3 regions of the Desulfovibrio sp. 6_1_46AFAA genome follow, and region 3 is predicted to be linked to each of the others. Evidence: riboswitches for the same ligand, from Rfam matches in the RefSeq annotation. Region 3 holds a riboswitch; each other region holds the start of a gene.

Evidence for each region. Region 3 has a riboswitch for cobalamin ahead of metE (5-methyltetrahydropteroyltriglutamate--homocysteine S-methyltransferase). Riboswitches for the same ligand answer to the same signal wherever they lie in the genome.
Region 1: it holds a riboswitch for cobalamin, as region 3 does, so the genes downstream of both, HMPREF1022_RS05365 (FecCD family ABC transporter permease) here and metE (5-methyltetrahydropteroyltriglutamate--homocysteine S-methyltransferase) in region 3, are expected to answer to the same signal.
Region 2: it holds a riboswitch for cobalamin, as region 3 does, so the genes downstream of both, HMPREF1022_RS06075 (anaerobic ribonucleoside triphosphate reductase) here and metE (5-methyltetrahydropteroyltriglutamate--homocysteine S-methyltransferase) in region 3, are expected to answer to the same signal.

Annotation. Positions count from the first base shown of each region.
Region 1 is NZ_JH114301.1:423,477-427,812, reverse strand. It holds gene HMPREF1022_RS05375 (ABC transporter substrate-binding protein) at 1-662, opposite strand, end outside; gene HMPREF1022_RS05370 (ABC transporter ATP-binding protein) at 601-1,461, opposite strand; gene HMPREF1022_RS05365 (FecCD family ABC transporter permease) at 1,515-2,600, opposite strand; cobalamin riboswitch at 2,746-2,938, opposite strand; gene HMPREF1022_RS05360 (polyphenol oxidase family protein) at 3,608-4,336, opposite strand, start outside.
Region 2 is NZ_JH114301.1:603,967-608,302, reverse strand. It holds gene HMPREF1022_RS06075 (anaerobic ribonucleoside triphosphate reductase) at 1-1,923, opposite strand, end outside; cobalamin riboswitch at 2,054-2,235, opposite strand; gene HMPREF1022_RS06070 (hypothetical protein) at 2,458-3,360, opposite strand; gene HMPREF1022_RS06065 (M16 family metallopeptidase) at 4,075-4,336, opposite strand, start outside.
Region 3 is NZ_JH114303.1:378,433-382,768, reverse strand. It holds gene metE (5-methyltetrahydropteroyltriglutamate--homocysteine S-methyltransferase) at 1-2,195, opposite strand, end outside; cobalamin riboswitch at 2,482-2,659, opposite strand; gene HMPREF1022_RS11505 (bifunctional diguanylate cyclase/phosphodiesterase) at 2,838-4,336, opposite strand, start outside.

The DNA.
Region 1 (4,336 bases), on a different contig from region 3:
AGGATCAAGGCCTCCTCGTTGAAGCGCACCAGCTTCTTGTCGTCCGCGACCACGTTTTCGCCCCCGGCCACGGCAATGATCTCATTGACGATGCTGCCTTGCCCGGCGGCCAGCAGATTGGGATAACGCACTTCATAGAAAACGCGCACCGGCTTTTCCCCGGCATGGCGCGCCCGCAGCGTTGCCAGGCGCGCCCGCCAGTCCCGGATCAGCCCGGCGGCCTTTTGCTCGCGTCCCGTGAGACGCCCCAGCTTTTCCAGCACATCGAACATCTTGTCAAAAGAATCCATCTCAAACGTCAGCACATTGATGCCCAGTTTACGCAGGGCTTCGGTCTGCAACAGCGCCTCGCGCCGTCCGGCGAGCTGAAGCACCAGATCCGGCTTCTGAGCCACGATCAGTTCCGCATTGGGCCGCATATGGGTGCCTATGGCGGGCAGACCGGCCAGCTCCGGCAGATGGGCGTCGGCCACGGTGCGCGCCACCAGCAGGTCGCGCGCGTCCAAGGCCAGCAGCAGCTCGTTGTAGGCGCCGTACAGGGCGATGATCCGCTCGGCCGGTTTATCCAGAGTCAGCGTGACGCCCGTGTCGTCAACCACCTCAATGGGAGCCGCCTGAACCGGGGCCGGATTCAGGCCCGTCAGCAGCAGAACCAGCAGCAAAATTGACGGCGCCGTTGCTCCACGGCCCGGAAGCGCGCCCCAGCAGCGCCTGGGGCAGGCCCCAGCGCGGATGCGAAAAAACCCGGATGGGAATATCGTACAGAACACTGAGTCTCTCCTCGGTGAAGACCTCGGACACGGGGCCGTCAAAGAGTACCCGGCCGTTTTTCAGGCCCATGAGCCTGGTTGCATACAAGGCGGCCAGATTGCAGTCGTGCATGGCCATGAGCACGCAGGCCCCGGCGGCCCGACGGCGCTCCAGCAGATCAAAAAGTTCCACCATGCGGGCCAGATCCAGACCAGCGGCCAGCTCGTCCAGCAGGAGCAGCGGGCTCTCCTGGGCCAGAGCCCGCGCCAGCAGCACCCGCTGCAGTTCCCCGCCGGAAAGCTCCCCCACGCGACGCGCGGCCAGAGCGGCGGCTCCGGTGGCGGCCAGGGCCTGTCCGACGGCGGCGTAGTCCCGCCGTCCGTAGCCGCCCAGCCAGGAGAGGTAGGGATAGCGCCCCAGCAGGACCATCTGACGCACACTCAGGCCGGACGGGCATTCCGCGCGTTGCGGCACCACGGCCGCCAGCCGGGCGCGTTCGCGCGGACGCAGGCCATCCAGCGGCCTGTCCGCCAAACGTATGCCGCCGCCCTGGGGCCGCAGCACGCCGGAAATGCAACGCAGCAAGGTGGTTTTGCCGCTGCCGTTGGGTCCCAGCAGGGCTACGCTTTCGCCGCCGCGCGCCGCCAGGCTCACGCCGCGCAGCACGGACCGCCCGGCATAGCCCGCCGTGAGATCGCGCACGTCCAGCATCGGCCCTTCCACTGCTCTGCTCAGCGGCCTGTCCATTGATCGTGCGCCGGACATCAGCGCCGCCGCACCAGAAGGGCGAAAAACGGCCCGCCCAACAGGGCCGTGACCACGCCCACGGGCAATTCCTGGCCGCCGCCCAGCACGCTGCGGGCCAGGACGTCAGCCCAGACCAGCAGCACGCCGCCGCCGAAAAAGGCCCCGGCCAGCAAAGGGCCGTGCCCCTGTCCCAGCAAAAGGCGCAGCACATGCGGCACTACCAGGCCCACAAAGCCGATCACTCCGGCCACGGCCACGCAACCGGCGGTCATGCAGCTGGCCCCGGCCAACAGCCAGAAGCGCGCCCGGCCCACATTAAGACCCAGTTGCGCGGCCTGCTCGTCGCCCAGCGAAAGCACGTCCAAGGCCCGCCAGCCCAGACCCACGGCCAGCAGACCGGGAATAAGGGTCGCCAGCAGCAGGGGCAGACTGTCCCAGCCCCGGCCTTGGAGCGAGCCCAGAATCCAGAACACGATGCTGGTCACGGATTCCTCATTGAGAGCCTTGACCAGGGCCACCAGGGCCCCCAGAAAGGCGGCCACGGCAATACCCGCCAGAATCACGCTTTCGCGGCTGAAATCCCCCTTGCCCCGGCCCAGCCAGAGCGCGCCGCACAGGGCCAGCAGGGCCCCGGCCAGAGCGGCGGGAGCCACCAACCCGGCCTGGGTCACTCCCGCCGCATGGCCTAGAATCCGCCCCAGCCACAGGCCGAACCCGCCGCCGACGCCGCCCAGGGCGATAGCCATGCTGGCACCGCAGGCCGCACCGGCGGAAATGCCAAGGGTGAAAGGGTCGGCCAGGGGATTGCGCAGTACGCCTTGCAGGGCCACGCCAGCCACGGCCAGCGCGCCGCCGCAAAGTGCCGCCAGGCAGACCCGCGCCAGACGGATCTGCCCCACTACCAGGAGTTGAGAGGCGTCCACCGGAGCGGCGGCCAGGCCCAGGCTCGCGGCCAGCGCGCGGAAAACCTCATTCACGCCCAGCGGGAACGGCCCCGGCAGGCAGGCCAGCGGCAGGGAGCATAGCCAGAGCGCCGCCAGCCCGGCCAGGGCAAGGCAAAGGGACCGCGTCCGGGGCGGCCGGGAAAGGGCATCTATGTGCATATCATATGGGGCTATGCGGACAAAAAAAAGCCTCTTCCATACCTGGAAGAGGCCCGTATTTCCTCTGCCTGACCGGCAAAAACCCGTTGCCGGAGAACATCTCACGCCAAAGCAATGCACTTTTTCAAAGTTAAGCTGCACCAGGAGCGCGAAAATGGGCACGGCAGGTCTTCCGGCTTGATCCCCTTGCCCCGGCCTTCCCGTTTCCAGTGGCACAAAATGGGGCGCGGTTTGCGGATCTCACGGCGGCGGGTCCGCTCCCGTTTTACACGGGATTCCCTTTTCAAGCCGTTCCGCGTTGCTCCGCCGGTCCGGCTACCGTTGTCAGAGGGCACATTAGGCGCGGCGCGCGGCCCTGTCAATGCGGCCGGACAGATGCATCTGACTCCAGCTTTTAAGGCATCTTATTTGCCGGGATTATCCGTCAAAACCAGCCTGTTCGACGTTGGCGGCGTCATCCGGCGTTTTTTGCCGCTCACGTACTTGAAGTACAGCCCTGCTCTTGGTGCCCGTAAGGCTCGCCCGGCTCGCCAACGGGCACGGCCCTTTGGGCCGCCTTCCGGTCGGTTTCCGCGCAAAAAGCGCCATTTCCCTTGCCAACGCCGAAGAATCTTGCTTCAGCCGTTGCGACGAAGGAAGCTACGGATGAAGACAGCAATTGGTTACGCAAAATTATATCTAGGAAAATCGCTGTCGCTATCCGTAGCGGTGCTGTCTTGATCCGTAGCAGTGCTGTCCTTATCTGTACGCCGCCCTGCGGCTACAGCTAAGGCAACACGGCTTCGCCGTGAACGGCTCAAGCAAGCCGCTGACGCGGCAACGGCCAGCGCATTTTTTAGAATTCTCCCGGCACCAGCCATCCGCCTGCGCTTCGCTCCGGCGGAGCAAAGGTGGCTTCGCCCAACTCTTGGGAAAGAGTATATGATAAATACCAATACATTGAACCAGCCGTATAAATTAAATGAACTTTTATACGCTTGCCAAGGTAGACGCGCGACGGATCAGCCTCAGGCCGTGATCCAGATCAGGCTGGCCTGACGGCCGGACCTTTTTTCACGCCGGTAAGAGAAGAACTGTCCGTTGTTGGAAGCCGTGCAAAGATCCAGGCCGTAGATTTGGCGCTCCGGCAGACCGGCTTGTTGCAACTGCCGGCGGGTCAGGCCCCAAAGATCCATGGTCCGCGTTGCCGGGTCGAACCAGGCCCGGAAGTCGTCGCTCCATTCCCGCTCGAAGTTGACGAACTCCGCCCGTCCCGGCCCCAGGCTGGGTCCGCGCACGGCCAGCAGGTCGCAGGGTTTGAGATCATAGCGCGCGCAGAAGCGGGCCACGCCCGTACCCGGGAAATCGCAACGGTTGCCCCGCCAGCCCGCGTGCAGGGCAGCCACGTATCGACCGCTCTTGTGCGCCAGCAGAATGGGCTGGCAGTCCGCGGTCTTGATCAGCAGGCCCAGGCCGGGCCGGGACACGGCCATGCCGTCGCCGTCCGCCGTGGGCCGGATTTCGCAGGCCACGGCTTCCGGCTCGAAGAGCAGCACGTCGCCGTGCACCTGATTGAGCTCCGCCCAAGCCGTGAGGCCGTGCGGCTGCAAGGCCGCCAGCAGGTCACGGCGGTTGCCCGTTACAATATCCGGGTCGTCCTCGGTGCTGAAGGAAATATTGCCGCCGTCATAGCCGTTGCGGTACACCCCGCCGGGGATGGCGGCTCGGACCTGAAAGGCGCAACGGACATTCTCAAG
Region 2 (4,336 bases), on a different contig from region 3:
TACATGGAAGGAATTAGTGTAATAATCGCGGTCCGTGACGCCGGGAATACTGCCGTAGCGCTCCCGGTCCAGGGACACGAAACGCCCGCTTAAGCTTTCCGCCGGGGTGGCGATGAGCGTGAAGTTCAGGCCGGTCTTTTCCGCTTCCTCGTCGGCGCGACGGCGCATATGCCCGATGATTTCCAGGCCCAGCTTCTGGGCCTCCTCGCTTTCGCCGTGATGCGCGCCCACCAGGGCCTTGAGGGCCTCGGCCAGACCGATGAAGCCGATGGTCAAGGTGCCGTGCTTGAGCACTTCCCCTATGCCGTCGTCCCAGTCCAGCTTGCCGGAATCCAGCCAGATGCCGTTGCCCATGAGGAAGGGATAGTTGCGCACCTTTTTGGCGCTCTGGATCTTGAGCCGGTGCAGCAACTGCCGGAAGACCAGGTCGATCTTCTCATCCAGCAGGGCGTAAAACTTTTCCGGATCATTACGGGCTTCCAGGCCCAGGCGCGGCAGGTTCACGGAGGTGAAGCTCAGATTGCCGCGTCCGCAGGTCACCTGGCGCTCCGGATCATACACATTGCCCAGCACACGCGTGCGGCAGCCCATATAGGCCACTTCGCTGTCGTAATAACCGTCCCTGTAGTACTGGAGGTTGAAGGGGGCGTCAAGAAAGCTGAAATTGGGGAAAAGGCGTTTGGCCGAGGTTTCCATGGCCAGTTTGAACAAATCGTAGTTGGGGTCCTCAGGATTGTAGTTGACCCCTTCCTTGACCTTGAAAATCTGCACCGGGAAAATGGAAGTCTCGCCGTTGCCCAGACCGGCCTGGGTGGCCAAGAGCAGGTTTTTCATGACCATCCGGCCCTCGGCGGAGACGTCCGTGCCGTAGTTGATGGAGCTGAACGGCACCTGGGCCCCGGCCCGGGAATTCATGGTATTCAGGTTATGGATAAGGGCCTCCATGGCCTGGTACACGCGCCGGTCCGTATTGGCCAAAGCTTCGTCCACGGCATAGGCGTGGGCGCGTTCCGTCAGTTCTTTCCACTGTTCGGGAGCCGCTTCGGTCAGCGCGCGGCCCAGAGCATCGGCTCCGGCCATGCTCGGGCGCACGCCCACGGCATCCAGCAGTTTCCCGGCCAGTTCCTCCGCAGCGGCCGCGTCCAGGCCCCCGGCAATGCGCAGGCAGGCGCAGAAGGCCTTGCGGTATTCCTTGGCATAGGTCTTGATCACGCCCTCGGCCATGGCATAGTCAAAGTGCGGCACGCTCTGGCCGCCGTGCATTTCATTCTGGTTGGCCTGAATGGCTATGCAGGCCAGGGCCGAATAGCTTTCAATGGAATTGGGCTCACGCAGATAGCCGTGCCCGGTGGAGAAACCATTTTTGAACAGCGGGATCAGATTGATCTGGCAGCAGGTTTCGGTGAGCATGTAGAAATCTTTGTCATGAATATGGATATCGCCGTTAAGGTGCGCGGCCGAGGCGTCCTTGGGCAGGATATAATTGTCGATGAAGAATTTGGAGCCCTCGGAACCGTACTTGAGCATGGTGCCCATGGCCGTGTCGCCGTCAATATTGGCGTTCTCCCGCTTGATGTCCTCCCGGATGGCCGGGGAGTACGTCAGCTTTTTGTAGATATCCATCAGGTAGGATTCCGCGTTGCGGATCTTGGCGTGCTCCGCGCGGTAGAGAATATAGGCCTTGGCGGTTTTGGCGTAATCGTACTGGATCAGCGTTTCTTCCACCACGTCCTGAATTTCTTCCACATGGCGGAGGCTGCGCTCATCCAGCTTTCTGCAGACTTTTTCGGTGACGAAAAGCAGGTCCGTGGGCGACATGTCCTCGCCGCCCACAGCCTGATTGGCTTTGGTGATGGCGTTGAGAATCTTGACCGAATCAAAGGGCACGGACGCACCGTCCCGTTTCATAATACTGGCGGGCATGAAAAACTCCAGGCATGGAGGGGCTGTATGGAATAAAAAACCTCCGCCCGCAACACAGGCGGAGGAGGAAGCGCATTTATCCTCACTGCAAGACCTGACGGCAAAAGCCCCGTTGCCGGCGGTCCGTCCTCAAAGACGATGAATGAAAGCAGGTCTTCCGGCTTGCCGGCTCGCTTTTCGGCCTTCCCGGAGCGAATCCAGTGGCGCGCAAGGAAAAGCGGCATCAGTTCGGCGCACGGCGGCGGGTCCGCTCCCGATTTGAACGGGATTCCCTATTAAGCCCCGAAGGGCGCTTCCGTATCTCTAGAGATAGTCAAAACAGCCCCTTTCTGTCAATCAGAGGCGCGAAAAAAGGCTTCCTTGCTTCGTAGCAACATATTGAATTTAAAAGATAAATTTTAAGGGTACGGCCCTACGGCGACGACCGTCAGCGCTCCGGCCACAGTGCCGGGCCGCCATGCCCTCCAAAAGGTAGCGCCGGATGGTTTCATCGCCGACGATGCCGGGCAGGAGCATCTTGCCGCCCCCGCCGGTTCACCGCGCCGGGGCGGCCTGGCTTTCGGCTCCTCTCCCTGACGGGCCGCCGAGCCGCGCCGTGATCCAGAGGTCCAGACCGGGCACGCCCTCCTCGCCCACTGGCTGCCAGTCCAGCACGGCATCCCGCCGCGCTGCGGACAGATAGCGCACAAAACGCAAATGCAGATTCAGAGCGCTGTCCTTTTTATTCCGACCGACAAGCACGCTGTGGGCAGCCAGAAAAAACTTGCGGGACTCTCCTTCCGGGCCGTTGCAGTCCAGATAGAGCAGGCAGAGCGTATTCTGATCAATATCAATGTCGTTGAGCAGATCGTAATCGACCAGCCGCACGAACGCACCACCGGCGGAGACGTCGATCAGGCGTATTTTCCGTTCCAGATCCTGGCTGTAACGGCTCATATAGATCTGCACCTGGCCGCGCTGCTCCGGCAACATGGGCGCGAACCAGAAGCGGAATTTTTTGAGCATGCCCGGCCCCAGGCGCAGCCGTTCGTGCCGACGCAACTCCCGCCATAAGGAACGGAAAGGCGTCTTGAGCGTGATCTCGGTCAGGGCGTTTCCGGCGTCGCGCCGCACGTCCTGCACGCGGCAGTTGCAATAAAAACCGTGCCGCGCGACGGCAGCCTTACCGCTCTCTTCCTGCCCGTCCCTGGCCTCTTCCGGCTTCGCCTCGATATCCGGCTTGAAATAGATGCGGCACTCCCCGCCCTTCAGTTCAGCGGGAATCAGGGGCTCCGCCGTGGACAGGACCGTGATGTCGCGGGCGGTAAAGGTTACGGTGCAGAGCAGAGGTCCCGCTTCGCGCGGACGGCCGTCAAAGGTGAGTTGGACCGGAAGGGCCCGGTCACGGGCGTATTCCAGGGCGGTTGCGATATTCGGACGCCAGAGGCAGAGGGGCATTACGCGGATCTCCTGTCATCACCAAGGATGCATGCCATGTCCTTTGGCACAGAGCAAGTTGGGGAATTGCCATTCTCAAAGCCGGCGCTGACCTCAGCCGGCTGTTGTCGTTATTCGCAGCAATGCTGTCCTCGTCTGTCGCGTTGCGGCTACAGCCAGGCTTCGCCATGAACGGTTCAGGCAAGCCCCGGCGGCAATAGCTGACGCCCGGTGGGACTGAGTTTCAGCCCTTTGCCTCAGGCGCGGGCGGCCACGCGAGTGAGCACCGGAGCAGGGGATCTTTCAACGTTAACCTGCCCTATTTCCCAAGGATTTTTCATGGATAGCTCACGCGGACGCGTTCTGTAAAGTCGCAACAGCGCCCCGTCCCGGTCGAACTTGACCGCGACGGGGCGCTGTTCAGACAAAACCTGCGAACGCCGGGGATATTCTAAGCAGATTAACTTTGAGAATTGACATTCTCAAAGTTTTTAAGCCGCTCGCTCTGCTCTCGATGTCCGTACGGCGGCATAGCCGCCAACGGCTGACGCTCGTGGCGAGCGCCTGCTTACGCAGCCGCCAGAGCAATTTCAAAGTGAAATGGCTCTAGGTTGGAAGTTTCATTCCCTGCCCAAGAAAGCGAATTCCGGCGCAGGACGCATGGTAAAGCATATTCGAACTTCGCATGGAACGGGCCTCGCGCAGGAGAGAATGAAAGCACGTTGGGAGCGGCTCCTACGGCAGCAGGGTTACCTCATAGGCATTGGCCGGTTCCAGATACTTGCGGGCCACGGCCTGCAAATCAGCCGGGGCCAGCGTGGCGGCCTTGTCCAGCAACTGCTTCTGGAAATCCTGGGGATAGTGCAGCACGGCATCCGTGGCCGCCTCACCGGCGCGGTCCGCCAGGCTTTGCCTCTCGCGCAGGTATTCGCCCAGCAGGCGGTTGCTTCCGGCGGCCAACAGGGCCTTGGGCAGCGGCTTGGCCTTGATTTCGGCA
Region 3 (4,336 bases):
CACTGGCGGGTTTTCAGGCCGCAATCGGGATTTACCCACAACTGTTCCTTGGGAATGTGGCGCAAGGCCCTGCGCAGGAGATCCGTCATCTCCTCCACGCCAGGGATGCGCGGGCTGTGGATGTCGTACACGCCCGGCCCCACTTCTCCCTGATAGTGGAACGCGGTGAAGGCTTCCAGCAGTTCCATGCCGCTGCGGCTGGATTCAATGCTGATGACGTCCGCATCCATTTGGGCGATCCAGGGCAGAATGGCGTTGAACTCGCTGTAGCACATATGGGTGTGGATCTGTGTGGCGTCCTCCACGCCGGACGCGGCCAGACGGAAGGCGTCCACCGCCCGGCGCAGATAGTCTTCCGCCGCAGCTTTGGTCAGGGGCATACCTTCCCGCAGGGCCGCTTCGTCGATCTGGATGATGCGGATGCCCGCCTTTTCCAGATCCAGCACTTCGTCGCGGATAGCCAGGGCGATCTGTTTGCAGACTTCGCCGCGTTCCAGGTCCTCGCGAACGAAGCTCCAGCAGAGAATCGTCACCGGGCCGGTCAGCATGCCCTTGACCGGTTTTTGCGTGAGCGACTGCGCGTAGAGAATCCAGTCCACGGTCATGGGCCGCTTGCGGTACACGTCGCCGTAGATGACGGGCGGCTTTACGCAGCGGCTGCCGTAGCTCTGCACCCAGCCATTCTGCGTAAAGCAGAAGCCGCCGAGCTGCTGGCCGAAATATTCCACCATATCGTTGCGTTCAGCCTCGCCATGCACAAGGACGTCCAGGCCCAGTTTCTCCTGCTTTGCGATGCAGTTTTTGATTTCTTGTCTGATGGCGGCCAGATAGTCCGCTTCCGGCATGTCGCCCCGCTTGTAGTCCAGGCGTGTTTTACGGATGGCGGCGGTCTGCGGGAAGGAGCCGATGGTCGTGGTGGGCAGCGGGGGCAGGTTGAGCCAGGACTGCGCGGCATGCCGTTGCGGATAGGCCGAGCGGCGGGAAAGCTGGTCCGGCGTGACGGCGGACGCGCGTCGGCGCACGGCGTCAATGCGGCTGTCGGCATGCCCGGCAGCCGCCCGCAATACGGCGGCATTGGCCGCCAGGGCCGCGTGGTCGCTGTTTTCCGCGATGTTTCGCAGGTCGGTCAGCTCCGCGCACTTCTGCACGGCAAAGGCCATGCGGTTCCGGATGTGCTCCGGCAGGGTTGTTTCTTTCTCCAGGTCCACAGGGCAGTGCAGCAGCGAGCAGCTTGATCCCAGCAAAACCCGTTCCGTGCCGAGCGCGGCGACGGCCCGCGTGACAAGGGGCAGGATTTGGGCGTAATCGCTTTTCCAGATATTGCGTCCGTTCACCACGCCGAGCGAAAGCGCCGTGTCGGCGGGGAGCTTGTCCAGAACGGCATCCAGTTGTTCCCTGCCGCGCACAATGTCCACATGCAGCGTTGCGCAGCCGGAAGCGAGGGCTAGATCCAGATTCCGGCAGAGCGGGCCGAAATAGGTCGTCAGCATGAGCTTGCCGTTGCCGGCCGCGTTCAGGGCCGCGTAGACCTCCCGAAAAGCCACGCTCGCCTCTTGCGGCAGAAGTTCCGTGCAGAGCACGGGTTCCTCAACCTGGATGCGGTCGCACAAGGGCGCAAGAAGCGTAAAAAGGTCGGCATAGGCGGCCGTAACCGCGTCCAGACGCTCCCACTTGCGCGCGCCGTTGCGGGCTTTTGCCAGGGCCAGCCAGGTGAACGGACCGATCAGGGCCGGTTTCGGCGAAAAGCCGAGTTCCCCGGCCAGCCTTGTATCCGCGACCAGCGGGTGCTCTTCGCGATGCCAAGGCGTATCGGCATCGATTTCCGGCACAAGATAGTGGTAGTTGGTGTCAAACCACTTGGTCATTTCCAAGGCCGGGATGTTGCGCCGCGCATCGCCGCGCGCCATGCTGAAATACAGATCCGGGTGCGCGTCCTTGAGGCAGGGGGCAAAGCGGGGAGGCATTGCGCCGAGCATGCGGGTTATGTCCAGCATGCGGTCATAGAGTGAAAAATCGCCTGTGGTCACATAGTCAAGACCGGCGTCTTGCTGGATGCGCCAATGGCGTTTCTTCAGCGCCGTGCAGGTTTCGGCAAGCGCTTCAGCGGCAAGATCGCCTTTCCAGAAGGCTTCGAGAGCCTGTTTCAGCTCCCGCTGTTTTCCGATGGACGGGAAACCGAGAATGTGAGTTCGCATGGGATGCTCCTTTCAAAAGAGTTGAAAGGGCAGTCCATTTCACGTGCGTCCGGAGCCGGAATACAGGGATGCATCCGGAGAGGGCGGTCCGACTTTGTGCGGGACAAACCGCTCCGCGCGGGCTTTCAGGAAAATCCGCGCCGCGAAATTGCCGCACGGCGCATCCGCCGGTGGGCCGTGGAACGCAAAACAGCGGAGATGCCGGGCCGTTGGGCGGCAATTTCAAACGTAAGCTCCAGTCCGGGCAAATGCCTATACGCGAGACAGTACTGCCGTGCCGCACCAATCGCGGCCATTGTGACAAGTCGTCTCCTGACTTCCGGCCCGTGCTCGCCTTGCCTTCCCGTTCGTCCGTGTCGAACAGTGGCTTCGGTTGGGTTTGTCCCGGTTACAGTGGCGCGTCCGTAGCGGATTTACACCGCTTTCCGTTTATCATCACAATATCTAGATAAATTGATATATGCTTTGGCCTGCGCTGTCAAGCATTGCCGAGGGACAAGCCCACGGGGCGAAGGCGTGGAAAATCGCCGCACGAGGGCGGTGTTCAATGGGGGGGCGGGCATGAATTGGGAGCGGCGTTGCCCCCCGACGGCCTTTCCGAGAGGCGCACGGATCAGGAAAAGCTTCCGGCAATGCGGCGGTTCAGTATTCCCGGTCCGGAGCGTTCAAGCCCAGGGGCAGGTTCAGGCGGCGGGCTTCCTCCTGGAGGCTGGGGTCCACCCAGAAGGCCTTTTCCTGCACAAAGCTGAGCACCTCGAATTCTTCGGGATCCACCGGGCGCGAGTAATAGTAGCCCTGGGCGTAATTGCAGCCGATGCTGAGCAGAAAGCGCGCCTGCTCCACAGTTTCCACGCCTTCGGCGATGATTTTCATCTTGAGCTGGCGGGCCAGGGTGACGGTGTTGCGGGCTACGATCTGGCCGCGTTCATTGTCCGTGCCGTCACTGATGAAGGTGCGGTCCAGCTTGACGATGTTGAAGGGCAGGGCGCGCAGGGTGCTCAAGGAGGAATAGCCCGTGCCGAAATCGTCCATGGAAAAGACGAAGCCCTGTTCCTGGAGGTCGTTCATGACCCGGATCAGGGTTCTTTCGCTTTCAAAAAAGGCGCTTTCCGTGAGTTCCAGTTCCAGCAGGTGCCGGGGCAGGCGGTATTTGTCGGTCAGGGTCAGCAGCTTGCCGCAGAAACGGTCGTCGTTGAAGTGCATGCGGGAGACGTTAATGGACACGGGCGTGGGCCGATAGCCCTTGTCCAGCCAGAGGCGCAGCATTTTACAGGTCTGTTCCCAGATGTACTCGTCAAAACGGACGATGAAGCCGTTGCGTTCGAACAGCGGCACAAAGCGGCCCGGCAGGATCAGCCCGTCCGTGGGGTGTTGCCAGCGGGCCAGGGCCTCGGCCCCCACAATTCGGCCGCTGGAAATCTCCACCTTGGGCTGGAGGTAGAGCACGAACTGGCCTTTTTCCAGGGCCTCGTGCATCTGGTCCTTGATATTATTTTCATCCAGCAGCCGGGCGCGCAACTCGCCGTCGTAAAAGGCGTAGTTGGTCAGATCGCTGCCTTTGACGGTTTTCAGGGCCAGATGGGCCCAGTCGCAGAGCACGTGCACCGGGGTCCTGCGTTTTTCCACCGGGCAGATGCCGAAAAAGAGCATGACACGGTAGGATTGGGTATATTCGCGCAACTGGCGCGAGAGCCAGCCCACAAAATGTCGGACCCGCTCGCGGTCGCCCGCGAGGCAGGCCACAAACACGTCGCCGGACAGGCGGGCGAAGGTTTCCAGCCGTTTGTCGATCTGTTCGCGCACAAGATGGGCGATGGCCCGCAGCAGGCGGTCGCCTTCCTCCAGGCCGAACATTTCGTTGATGCCTTTGAAGCCCGCCACGTCGAAACGCACGATATGCCGCGGCCCGTCGCCCTGGCGGATCAGCAGGTCGGCCTTTTCAAAAAAGGTCTGCATGTTGTACGCGCCGGTCAGGGGGTCGTATTCAGCCCTGAAGTGCAGGGCCTGCGTGGCCCGGGTGACTTCGTCCACGTCGTTGATGGTGCCGATGTAGCGGATGCCGAGGTCCGGGTCGGTCAGGCAGGTATAGGTGACCCTGCACCAGATGAAGCGCCCGTCCCGGCGGCGCAGGCGCACGGTCA